DNA from 3 places in the Erwinia tracheiphila genome. Region 2 is predicted to be linked to each of the others. Evidence: predicted binding sites of a transcription regulator. Region 2 holds the regulator's gene; each other region holds the start of a gene.

Region 1 (4,252 bases), 2.2 Mb from region 2:
ACGTAAAAAATCCGCATGTCTGTCGGATGCGGTTGCCGCTCTAACAGGTGTTTTGAGCACCTGCCCGCAATCTACCGCAACCATACACTGGCGTCAATCCCCAACCCGGGTTAGAATCCCGTCCATCATCAGGAGGATTTATTTATGGCACAGGTTGCATTTGACACACTGAAATTCGTTGAAACCCTCGAAGGTGCTGGCCTGCCTAAAGAGCAGGCTAAGGCTATTTCGCTTGCGGTTCGTGATTCTCACGAGGCAGTTGATGTTGCGACCCGGCGCGATCTTGGCGATGCTAAAAAAGAGCTTTCATCCGAAGTTACAGTCGTTAAGCGCGACCTTGAAGATGTCCGCAAAGAGCTGAAGTCTGATATTGCTCTGGTGCGCACTGAAATCACCGATGTCCGCAAAGAGCTGAAGTCTGATATTGCTCTGGTGCGCACTGAAATCACCGATGTCCGCAAAGAGCTGAAGTCTGATATTGCTCTGGTGCGCACTGAAATCACCGATGTCCGCAAGGAGATGATTTCCCGTTTCGAGAAAAGTGATGCACAGATAGCCGATGTCCGCAAGGACCTTGAAGCAAAAATCGATAAGTTAAGCCTCCAGCTTACTGTCAGGCTCGGCGGTATGCTTGTCGCCGCCATTGGCGTGCTCGTTGCCCTCACCAAACTCCCTTTCTGACGCACCCGTACTTTCCGTCAACCATCGGTGAGCAACATCGTCATGCTGTCAAAGTGGTGGCATTCGGTTGCTACTCGTAATTAATCTTCTGGACGTGGATTCATCTTCTCTCCTTACCGGGTTATTTGCGGGCTTGTGATTTCTGCATGTCTTTGACTCGGTATTTTCTCACCTCCGTTTCATCAACGCCGCAGCAAATACAAAGACAAACCTCTTCCATCTGTTCGTGAATCACATTGGTGGCAGGTATTTTTACAGGCACATCCACCCATGAATTTGGCCTCAAGCGTCCAATTACTTTGTGAAAGAACATCTCATTAGGAGCGTAATATCGTTTTTGCTCTATCAGAGTGTAATCTCCGAAATCAAAGTTCATTTCCCCTCCTGATATTAAGGCAATAAAAAAGCCGCTTATGCGACTTCATCAATATATTCTTTGCTGGTTAACCAGTCCGGCCTCTCACCCCTGCCAGGGTTGAAGTCAATAATATCCAGCGGGCGTGGATAAAACTTCAAAGCTTTTCGTCCATCCATTTCTGCTATTTCACGTTGACTGAAATTGTGCCATTTCTCAACTGTGTGATTCTGACACCCAGCTTTTACATATTCACCATTGGTTATTTGCACGTAATAGGTATGACCAATTAAAATAACTGGTTTAAGTGTCTATCCTGTCTGCCGATGCTAATAACTATATACAAATCAGTTAATTAACATGGTAGACACTTAACAGTTAACTGTCTGCCGCGTCTACTTTTTGATTGTTTTATATACAAAAGGTAGACACTTAAAAGGTCAACTCCCTACCATTTAACTCACTGAATTAAATGAAAAATATCACTGCGGTAGATAGGTGGACACTTAAACGTATAAATTTTATTTTTCCTGATTTACTGTTGCTCAGTATGTTACTTTCGAAAGACCAACTTCATTCGTTTCTCTGTTGACCCATAGATAGTAGCTGGAGGACGCTGAAATATTTTTCTCCCAATGTTCGCTATCACCTTCTTTGGGCCATCGCCAGTGATAACCGTCTTTTGGGTGTGGCCGTTGCGGGCGTTGGTCGCCAGTTCTGGCTGATTTTTATCGTCGCCGGGGTGACGGGTCATTTCGGCGTTGAGCGCCGCCCCGACACTGATTTTTTTCAGCAGGCGCTCAAACTGACTGAGATCGTCAGGGGTTTTGATATTTTTGGTCAGTTCGTTAGCCAGGGCCTGCGACTGTTTTTCGTCCATAAATTAACCTGCTTTTGATGCTGGATTGAACATATCAAAATCAGGCAATTACACAAATCTATGTACAGGCTCGCCATCGGTGCTGCACTGATGAGCCCCGCTATTATTCCGCCTTGAAGCTGTGCAGGCGGTTCATTGCTTTCAGGCTGCCTTCCTTTATCCACAGTTCAGTACATCTTGCCGCTTCGTCCACGGCTTCATCAATACGCTTTTGCTCACTGACTGGTGGTTTACCCAGTACAAATCCCACCACTTTGTTTCTGTCTCCCGGGTGCCCAATGCCAAGGCGCAGGCGGTGGAAGTTCTGATTATTGCCCAGTTTGCTGATGATGTCTTTCAGACCATTATGACCACCATGGCCGCCACCCTGCTTAAATTTCGCCACGCCCGGAGGCAAATCCAGTTCATCATGTGCCACAAGAATCTCTTCCGGGCTGATACGGTAGAACGTTGCCATCGCCGCCACCGCTTTACCGCTCAGGTTCATAAAGGTACATGGCACCAGCAGCCGGATATCCGCACTCTCGATATTTAGCCTGGCGGTAAAACCATAAAATTTACTCTCTTCTTTCAACAACTGATTGTGGCGATCTGCCAGTAAATCAATGTACCAGGCACCGGCATTATGGCGTGTGTCTGCGTATTCGGCCCCTGGATTGGCAAGGCCCACAATCAGTTTGATGCTGCTCACTTATCTGAATTCCTGAAAAGTGCGGAAAAGGGAACCCAGTTTACTCACAGTGGCGGCAGAACTCAAAAACGCGCGCGTAAAAATTGGTTCAGTCAGGTGATAATGTATTTTCTATAAATGAATCAGCGAGCTAAATGTAAATACTTGTCAATTTACCTGCTGAAAATGTGATCGTGCCCGCAACGAATTGGACCGCTCTTGCCTGGAATCATTAGCAGAAATGTATCGGATTATTCATCTGGAGGTGCATAATGAAACGTAAACATGCCTGCTTAACTGGTAATGCGCTGATGGCGCTCGGCTTGGCTGTGATGGTGGTTGGCGTGGGATATGCGGTTTTAAATCAGCTACCCCAATTGCGGTTACCTGAAATGATGGTTCTCGGGGCTATTTTCAGCATCTTTGTTGGTGCATTGATGTGGCTGGTTGGCGCCCGTATCAGCGGCAGGGAAAAAATAACTGACCGTTACTATTGGGTGCGCCACTATGGGGACAAGCGTTGCCGCAGAACGGCGAATCACCCTCATCATTGATGTTAGCGGGTTAATTTCACAACGTCGGTTCTGCGTCTGTCCGTCATTGTCCGTGGCTGAAGCCCCGGAAATTTTGAGTAAGGCCTCGTCGCCGCATGGGTATTTTCCTGAAACGGGCGAAGAAAGCAGGGTAATCAGAGCGTAATTCTATAGCGCATTTCAGATGCAATAATGCGGGTAAAAATGGATAGTGCCGATGGTCGATGAGCAAAAGGCAGGAATAACCTTCGGCCTGCCATTTCGAATAAACCTGTGACAGAGTAAAGCCTGTCATCAGCCTGAATCAGCAGCAGAAATCTTGTTCACAGCAGGTGGCTCTCAGCGCGTTTCATCGCAGCATACTAAAAATGAAGCTTTTGCCTGTACTGCCAGATTTAAATCCAAAGACAATCAGGTAGGGCTAAAAACCGGTTGATGAGTGCGCCAGCGGGACAAGGTTTCAGTCAGCAGTAAAAAAACCACCTGCATAGCAGGTGGCATTGATATCGCCCCACAGGGGCGCACTAAGTCCAGACTCAGAGAGCCTTCCCTTCACACTTATTTCAGTGGAAGCTGGCTCTCTTCAACTTCATGTTTTTCCTGATACTTCACGTACTTTATTATCATTTCTTCGTTTATACCTACGGTATCGACACAATAACCTCTTGCCCAAAAATCATTCCCCCACTGCTTGTTCTTACGCAGGCAGGGAAATTTACTGAACAATCGAAGGGCTGTTTTACCCTTTAAGTCGCCTGTTACATGGGAAATCGAAAGCCGTGGAGGCACTTTTACCCGCAAAGGGACATGGTCTGTCTGGACATTCAGCTCCACTACTTCTATCCCGGGCTGCTCACCTGAGATCCTTATCGGCTCACAGACCTCTTTACCAACATTGTTCCTGAGGATGCGAAACCGGTACCTGGGTGTCCATACGATATGATATTGACAACATCAGGGCACATGAGATGCTTTCTGGAATCTACTCATGGTTAAATCCCTGGCAGTTATGGGGATAACAGATTCGGATTTTCCCATGAGTAGCATGACTGACAGAGCCAACTTATTGCTGACCACCTCCACAGGAGGTGGTGTTCATGCAGGGGTAAAAAAAAGACGGGTCACCCCGTCTT
Region 2 (4,252 bases):
TCAGGTCGGTTTTCTCAAACGTTGTGATAACCAGTGACCATGATGGGGGCGATTAGCCCAGGCGAGCGAAGAAATGGTGTGCATCACTTTCAGATGTTCCAGAATGCGCTGTACGTGTCTTTCCAGAATGGTTATTGCTGCCTGGGGTTGTTCTGTCTTAGCCTCCATAACATCGGAGTCACAGCCCGGCCCGTCATATTCCAGTCGCTGCTGGCAGCGCTGAAGCGCGATTTCGCAGGTTTGCAAATATCCCTCAGCCAGTGATGTGGTCAACATAGTGTGCTCACGAGTCAGAATAGTCATGGCATTAATATGCTCAACAATAAACTGGCTATGGGTAACCCACAGCTTCATATCAGCCAGATAGCGAGCATCGAATCCAGGCTCCTGCATGGCCTGATTAAGTGAGTTAAACAGCGCATTATGTGCCTGATTAACCTTCAGGCGTTGATATGCCAGCATCTCGGGGCGCTGTTCATTGCCCAGTAGCATTTGCAGCGCGTTCTGGTAGGTTCCAAGCGCATCATGCGCATTCTGTCTCAGTAGCCCGCTTTGCCATTGTGGCCAAAGCCAGACCATACCACCAAACGCAATCAGACAGCCCATAAGCGTGTCCATCAGACGCGGCAACAAAAAGTCCGCGCCGTTCATCGACAGCAGCTGCAATGAATAGACCGCCGTTACCGTGAAGCCGACCGTTGCCCAGCCGTAAAACTTACGTATAAACAAATAGCTAATTAGCGTAATCCCCAGCATTACCAGCAGCACAAGTGACTCCGGGGCATTAAGCCGTAGCGTAATTGCGGCGATAATCAGCCCGGCAAGCGTACCGAGCGCCCGATGTTGAATCCGCACGCGGGTGGCGCTGTAACCGTTCTGACTGACAAACATCACCGTCATCTGAATCCAGTACGGTTTGGGTAAATCAAAAAACAGCGCCATGGAACTGGCAAAGGTTAGCATCACGGCAAAGCGTGCGGCAGTGCGCAGTGCTGCTGATTTTAGCGAGAGATAGCTTTTTGTCGCCGATAAAAGCGGCAGCCTGCGCTGACGATCTGCCATTAAATCACGCCGATAGAGAGGGCGCTGTGTACGCAATATCCGCGCAATCCGGCTAAAGTGGTAGTAGCAGAACCCCCCCACGGGATTATCAGGATGCTGACGGGCCAGTTTCATCAGCGCCTGTAATTGCTTGTCCATTGTGAAACGGTCGGGCATGCGGTGATAAAGTATGCCGTCTGCTAATGTGCGAAGCCGTGCTGCAATGGTTAACGCATTCCAGCGAATAACCGCCTCGGCGTGGCTTTGTCCCACCAGTTTTTGTACTTCACCCGGTTGATGCAGGCTGACGGAAATGTGTTCCTGTAAATCGAGGGCAATCTGGAAAGCACGCGTTAGCCGTTTATGATGATTATTGGCGGCCAGCATATGCATTTGTTGATAGCAGGTGGTGATAAGATCGACGGCTTTTTGCTGGCGTGCCAGCAGCGGCGGCAGCGCTTTTTCCGGGTCGGTGAGTTTAGTTAGCAGGGTATATTTTGCCTCGCAGTAGCCTGCCAGCTCGCGATACAAAAGACTCAGCGTTTCGCGCATGGGCTGCTCTTTCCACAGCCAGAACCAGAACCAGTTAAAAACGCCGTACCAGATGGTGCCAAGGATATAAAGTATCGGCGGCTGCCACAGCGGCATCCTGCCTGCGAGGCTGAGAGTAAAGATCGCGGCGATCAGCGAGCCGGGCAACAGCCTGCCGTGCAGCGGGCTGATCTCGCCAGTGACGCCCAGCAGTATTGCCATTACAAACAGGATGACGGGTAATGGCACCTGGTACTCACCCAGGTACTGGATAAGAAAGCTGCTAAAAGCAAACAGGCTGCCGCCCACAATCAGGCGTTTGAAAAAACGTTTATGGGGCGTGTCCAGGCCGGCAATATTGCAGCATGCGGGCACCAGAGAAAACAGTAATCCGTTTTGCAGATGCCCCAGTAACCAGCCAATGGAAACGGGTAAACAAAGCACCATTGTCTGGCGCAGGGCATAATTAATTTCCGGATGGTAGATGATTCGACGCCACATGAATTCGTACCAAATAAAAGGCGTAACAGGGAGTATTACGCCATGGTGCTGTGACGACTAACGTGTGCCGTAGACAACGATAGTTTTACCGTGCGCAGAAATGAGGTTCTGATCTTCCAGCATTTTCAAAATTCGACCTACCGTTTCGCGGGAACAACCGACAATCTGGCCGATCTCCTGCCGGGTGATCTTAATTTGCATACCATCGGGATGGGTCATGGCATCGGGCTGTTTAGCCAGATTCAGCAGCGTTTGTGCAATTCGGCCTGTAACATCAAGGAAAGCTAAATTACCGACTTTCTCGGAGGTAACCTGAAGACGGCGAGCCATCTGCGATGAGAGACGCATCAGTATTTCGGGATTAACCTGGATGAGCTGACGGAATTTTTTATAGGATATTTCGGCAACTTCGCAGGCGGCCTTTGCCCGTACCCATGCGCTGCGTTCCTGGCCTTCTTCAAACAGGCCAAGTTCACCGATAAAGTCACCCTGGTTAAGGTAAGAGAGGATCATCTCTTTACCTTCTTCATCCTTAATGAGCACAGCCACGGAGCCTTTAACGATGTAATAGAGCGTTTCCGCTTTTTCACCCTGGTGAATCAGCGTGCTTTTGGATGGATATTTGTGAATATGGCAATGTGACAGGAACCATTCGAGTGTCGGGTCTGTTTGCGGTTTGCCGAGAACCATTCGCTTTTATCCTCTGTTGTAATCATGCCTTAAATTCAGGAGCGGAATTCCCTGTCAGGCGATCAAAATGGTCAAGTTTTCCCTTATCAGGAAATTTATTCTGGCTCGATGAAAAGCCTTGCTTGTTTTAACATTTCTTTTCGTCCTGTTTTGTAGAGTACTGACGAAAATTTTACAGTCTTTTTGTAGCACAGCTTTGCATCAGTGTCTTGTGTTCTCTTACTCCAGCATAGAGGGAAAATGGGAAGATTACCGTTTTTGTTATTTGCGCGTAATCTTACGCTAACTGAATGAATTAGGAGAACTTGTAATGGAAGCGCGTGTTAAATGGGTTGAGGGGCTGATCTTTTTGGGCGAGTTTTCATCGGGATATCAGGTACTCATGGATGGCAACTCGGGGGATAAAGCACCCAGCCCCATGGAGATGGTGTTGATGGCAGCAGGTGGATGCAGCGCGATTGATGTGGTCTCAATCCTGCAGAAAGGCCGCCATGACGTAAAAGATTGCGAAGTGAAACTTACGTCAACCCGCCGTGAGGAAGCCCTGGGACTCTTCACCCGCATCAATCTGCATTTTATCGTTACCGGTAGTGCACTGGCTGATAAAGCGCGATATCGCGCACTGTCGATCTTTCGGCAGATAAAATACTGTACCGTTGCCTTAATGCTGGCTAAGGGCGTGACGATCACGCACAGTTACGAGACCATCGTGCTTTGAGCTTAATAACGCCTTGTTCAGGCAGGGTGTTATTCTATTTTTTTTACCTCTATCAATCGCTTAACCAGCGGAGCCATAATCAGTTCCATCGCCAGTCCCATCTTACCGCCCGGTACGACCAACGTGTTAATACGCGAGATAAACGACCCATCCAGCATCGTCAACAGATAGGGAAAATCAATATCTTCCAGCGACTGGAAATGAATGACGACAAAGCTTTCATCAAGTGAGGGAATGGAACGAGCGGCAAACGGGTTTGATGTATCGACGGTCGGCACACGCTGAAAGTTGAGATGCGTGCGGGAAAACTGCGGAGTAATAAAATTAATATAATCATCCATTGACCGCACTACGGAATCCATCACGCCCTCGCGAGAATGATCACGCTCACTGGTATCGCGCACCAGTTTTTGAATCCACTCAAGATTAACAATAGGTACCACGCCGACCAGCAGATCGACATGCTGTGCAACATCATTTTGCTCGGTGACCACACCGCCGTGAAGGCCCTCATAAAACAGCACGTCAGTGGGTTCCGGTAGCGGTTGCCAGGGCGTAAAGGTACCCGGAACCTGATTCCACGGCACGGCTTCATCAAAGGTATGCAAATATTTACGGGACTTACCGCTGCCGCTGCGACCATATTCCTCAAAGGTCTCCTCCAGCAGCGAAAAGTCGTTGGCTTCCGGTCCGAAATAGCTGACATGACGTCCCAAATCCCGCGCCTTACGAATAGCCATATCCATTTCTGGTCGGGTGAATCGATGAAAG
Region 3 (4,252 bases), 410 kb from region 2:
TGAAGTAGAGGGCCATGGTAATCACCGGGGGCAACAGCGTCTGGATCCAGATGCGGCCAAAGCGGATTACTTCTTTTTCCCAAATGCTTTTCAGCGCAACCCAGTATAGATGCGTCATGCTTTTTCTCCTTTGCGACCATTGACCAGGTCAACAAACAGTTCCTCCAGGCGGTTCGCTTTATTGCGCATACTCAACACCTGCACGCCCTGCTGACTAAGCTGACTGAACACGCTGTTCAGTCCCTGCTCGCGCAGCACTTCTACCTCCAGCGTGGAGGTATCTACCAGCCGGTGCTGGAACCCTTCCAGCTTCGGCAAGGGGCTTTTCGCCGCCAGATCGAGGATAAAGGTTTCCGATTTCAGCTTGGCCAGCAGCCCCTTCATGGTGGTGTTTTCCACCAGCTCTCCCCGCTGAATAATGCCGATATGGCGGCACAGCATTTCGGCTTCTTCCAGGTAGTGGGTGGTCAGAATAATGGTGGTACCTTGCGCGTTGAGTTCCTGTAAAAAGCTCCACATTGAACGGCGGAGTTCGATATCAACGCCCGCGGTCGGCTCATCAAGGATCAGCAGTTTGGGTTCATGCATCAGCGCACGGGCGATCATCAGACGGCGCTTCATTCCGCCAGAAAGCATGCGCGCCCGTTCGTTACGCTTGTCCCACAGGTCAAGCTGACGAAGATATTTTTCAGCCCGGATACGTGCTTCTTTTTTCTCCACGCCATAGTAGCCGGCCTGGCTCACCACAATCTGAAATACCGTTTCAAACGGGTTAAAGTTAAATTCCTGTGGCACCAGCCCCAGCTGGCGTTTGGCATTGACCACATCCTGCTGCAGGTCGTAGCCAAACACCCGCACCCTTCCGGCGGTTTTGTTTACCAGCGAACTGATAATGCCGATAGTGGTGGATTTTCCGGCGCCGTTTGGCCCAAGCAGTGCGTAGAAATCACCGGCTTCCACATTAAGATCAATTCCCTTGAGGGCCTGAACGCCACCCGCATAGGTTTTGGTCAGTTTTTCAAGTTCCAGTGCATAAGTCATAGGTTTAAGAGTGCCTTGTTCTGAATGGTTTTTTTATTTGCCGTTTTAAATCATGTTTCGTTGGCCTATATTACTGCAACGCATATAAAGTCCTGGATAAGTTGAAATGAAAGATATCGACACCCTGATTAGTAACAACCGCGAATGGTCCAAACTGCTCAAAGAAGAAGATCCAGGCTTTTTCGAGCGTCTTGCGCTGGCACAAAAACCGCGCTTTCTGTGGATTGGCTGTTCTGACAGCCGCGTTCCTGCTGAACGTCTGACCGGGCTGGAACCGGGTGAGCTTTTTGTTCACCGCAATGTAGCCAACCAGGTTATTCACACCGATTTAAACTGCTTGTCCGTAGTGCAATATGCCGTTGAGGTGCTGGAAGTTGAGCACATCATTATCTGTGGCCACTACGGCTGCGGCGGCGTACAGGCGGCGGTTGAGAACCCGGATCTGGGGCTGATCAACAACTGGCTGCTGCACATTCGCGATTTATGGTACAAGCACGGCGCATTATTAAGCGAACTGCCACCGCAGAAACGTTTCGATAAGCTGTGTGAAATCAATGTGGTAGAGCAGGTTTACAATTTGGGCCACTCCACCATCATGCAGTCAGCATGGAAGCGAGGCCAGAACGTCACCCTCCACGGTTGGGTTTACGGCATTCAGGACGGCTATCTTCGCGATTTGAACGTCGCGGCCACCAGTCGTGAAACCCTTGAACAGCGTTACCATGCAGGCATCGCCAACCTGTTGAGCGAACTGGAAAAGCCCACCTGTTAACCGGGACGCTATCATACAGCAGGCCGGAAAATCCGGCCTTAATCGATTGTGCGGTGACGAATTACGCTTCCAGCATCACCACTTTACCCACGTAGGGGAGATGACCCACGTAGGGGAGATGCCGATAACGCTGCGCATAATCAATACCGTAGCCCACTACAAATTCATCCGCGATAGTAAAACCAACATAATCAACGGACACCTCCACTTCACGGCGGTCCGGCTTATCCAGCAAAGTACATATCGCCAGTGACTTTGGTTGACGCAGGCTCAGTATCTCGCGAACCTTCCTCAGAGTATTGCCGGAATCAATGATGTCCTCAACGATTAACACATCTTTACCGCGAATATCCTCATCAAGATCTTTCAGGATCCTGACATCCCGCGTACTCGACATACCACTGCCGTAGCTGGATGCGACCATAAAGTCGACTTCATGCGTCACGTCAATTTTGCGGCAAAGATCTGCCATAAACATAAAGGAACCGCGCAGCAGGCCCACCAGCACTAAGGCACCGTCGCTGTCAGAATAGCGTTCGGTGATGTGTCGGCCCATATCTGCGATACGTCTGGCGATCTCGTCTTCAGAGATCATGACTTCAACGGAATGTTTCATAACTTATGTCGATACTGTTGAGAGCTTAAGGGAAGGCGCGAAGTTTATCACATTTCAGGATGGGTTTTTGCTCCCGTTCTGAAGCGAACATGTAGGGCATAACGCAAAAACACCGTGCTCTTTTCATCGGATATGGCAGAGATTGATTTTACAGAGTGGCATCACGAATGAGGTCATCACACACTGACGGCCTTACTCAAGGTGGCACGAAATCTCTGCGAATCAGCCATTTCGCCCCCTTTTTTGGGTGTGCCTTCGGGAATTCGCTCCTGAAAAATCACTGAACATAGCGCCCTTACAGGGCGAGCGTCACGGCTCTGCCGTTCCGAGGGTGTTCATGACCGGCTCACAGCTTTATACTCTGCGGTATGTTAATTTCTCAGGAAATCATTCACATTGCCCGTAGCAAAGCCCCCAGAAAGCGTAAACCCACGCCCTCGTCCCGACGCGCTATACCCGGATATCCTAAGCGTTTTCTGGTGTCCATTCCGCCCCGGAGCGATTATGACGACCCCGACGAGTTTTTTACGACACTCCGCAGGATGCCATTCGTCACTGTGTCCACCTGGGGCCACAGTTTTTCCTCGATACACACTTCGACCCGCCTCTCGTCTGCATCATCCGCGGCTTTGAGCCGCCTGACTCACCCGACGGCGATGTCGTCCTTGAGTCCATGCCAGCCGATGTGTTTATTATCGCCACAGAATCCGGCATGCTGCCGGTGACCTTCGCTCCCTGGGATAAACACACCGACAACTGGGCCGATGACTGTGACGACTGGCACTATAATACCGGTGCCACTGCAGAGCGATAATCCGCCGCATGTATATCCCGCGCCCGGCAAAACTGCTGTTCACCACTGATGACGCCTGGAACCGGTATATGGATAAACACGGGGACACCCTCAGCCCCTGGACCGTACTCTGCGTCGAGCGCATGCTCGCCTGCGGCACTGCTGCCATGGGGGTGAAGCGATACTGCTGCGCCTCCCCGGACTGCACCCACACCCGCTTCTTCTGCCAGACCTGTAAATCAAAAGGCTGCAGCTCCTGCGGACATAAGGCCACGGAGCAGTGGATTACAGAACAACAGCAAATTCTGCCCGACTGCGACTGGCAGCATATCACCTTCACCATGCCCCATCTGCTGTGGCCCTTTTTCAACAATAACTGGCCTCTGCTCAATGCCCTGTTCCGCGCAGCCACCCGCGCCATGCTCCGCTGGGCCAGAAAACAGGGTGTGGAAGTCGGTATCTTCTGCGCCCTGCACACCTACGGTCGCCAGCTCAACCAGCATCCCCACATTCATCTCTCCGTCACCCGCGGCGGGCTTGATATTAAACACGGCGTATGGCGCGACCTCTTCTTTAAAAAGCATGCCGTGGAGGAAATCTGGCGCGGAGCCGTCATCCGGCTGCTGCGCCACAGCTATGACCTGATTAACCCCGGCAGGCTGCCGGGGCTGGGGCATATCCACGACAAAAAACAGTGGCTGCGCTATCTGCAGGCGCAGTACGGGCGCCGCTGGAAGGTCCACTTCGCGAAGAAGACCCGGGGGGCCTGGCGGAGCGTCAAATATCTGGGCCGGTACCTGAAACGGCCCCCCGTGTCGGCGGCGAAGCTGAGGCACTACAGCGGCGGCGCGGTGGTGCACCACTATTACGACCACCGTACGCAGCAGTACCGGCAGCAGACGCTGACGCAGGAAGATATGATCGGACGTTATATCAGCCATATCCCGGCGAAGCATTTTAAGATGGTGCGTTATTACGGTTTTTTATCAAACCGTAAACGGGGTAGCCTGCTGCCGAAGGTGTATGAAGC

What was found. Region 2 encodes CRP, which controls carbon source genes, mostly activating them, when cyclic AMP is high. Its sites were predicted from a motif close to ATGTGANNNNNNTCACAT; they were not measured.
Region 1: the regulator CRP is predicted to act here: its motif matches at 2,773-2,790, upstream of pth (aminoacyl-tRNA hydrolase).
Region 3: the regulator CRP is predicted to act here: its motif matches at 2,465-2,482, upstream of hpt (hypoxanthine phosphoribosyltransferase).

Annotation. Positions count from the first base shown of each region.
Region 1 is NZ_CP089932.1:2,756,501-2,760,752, reverse strand. It holds gene LU633_RS14580 (coiled-coil domain-containing protein) at 145-681, shown strand; gene LU633_RS14575 (hypothetical protein) at 803-1,057, opposite strand; partial or broken gene LU633_RS14570 (IS256 family transposase) at 1,692-1,916, opposite strand; gene pth (aminoacyl-tRNA hydrolase) at 2,020-2,607, opposite strand; gene ychH (stress-induced protein YchH) at 2,859-3,140, shown strand; gene tnpA (IS200/IS605 family transposase) at 3,678-4,058, opposite strand.
Region 2 is NZ_CP089932.1:540,878-545,129, forward strand. It holds gene LU633_RS02700 (YccS/YhfK family putative transporter) at 1-2,073, opposite strand; gene crp (cAMP-activated global transcriptional regulator CRP) at 2,131-2,763, opposite strand; gene LU633_RS02710 (OsmC family protein) at 3,074-3,481, shown strand; gene LU633_RS02715 (phosphoribulokinase) at 3,511-4,252, opposite strand, start outside.
Region 3 is NZ_CP089932.1:952,173-956,424, reverse strand. It holds gene LU633_RS04870 (ABC transporter permease) at 1-118, opposite strand, end outside; gene LU633_RS04865 (ABC transporter ATP-binding protein) at 115-1,041, opposite strand; gene can (carbonate dehydratase) at 1,148-1,813, shown strand; gene hpt (hypoxanthine phosphoribosyltransferase) at 1,875-2,429, opposite strand; gene LU633_RS04850 (hypothetical protein) at 3,103-3,243, shown strand; gene LU633_RS04845 (IS91 family transposase) at 3,252-4,252, shown strand, end outside.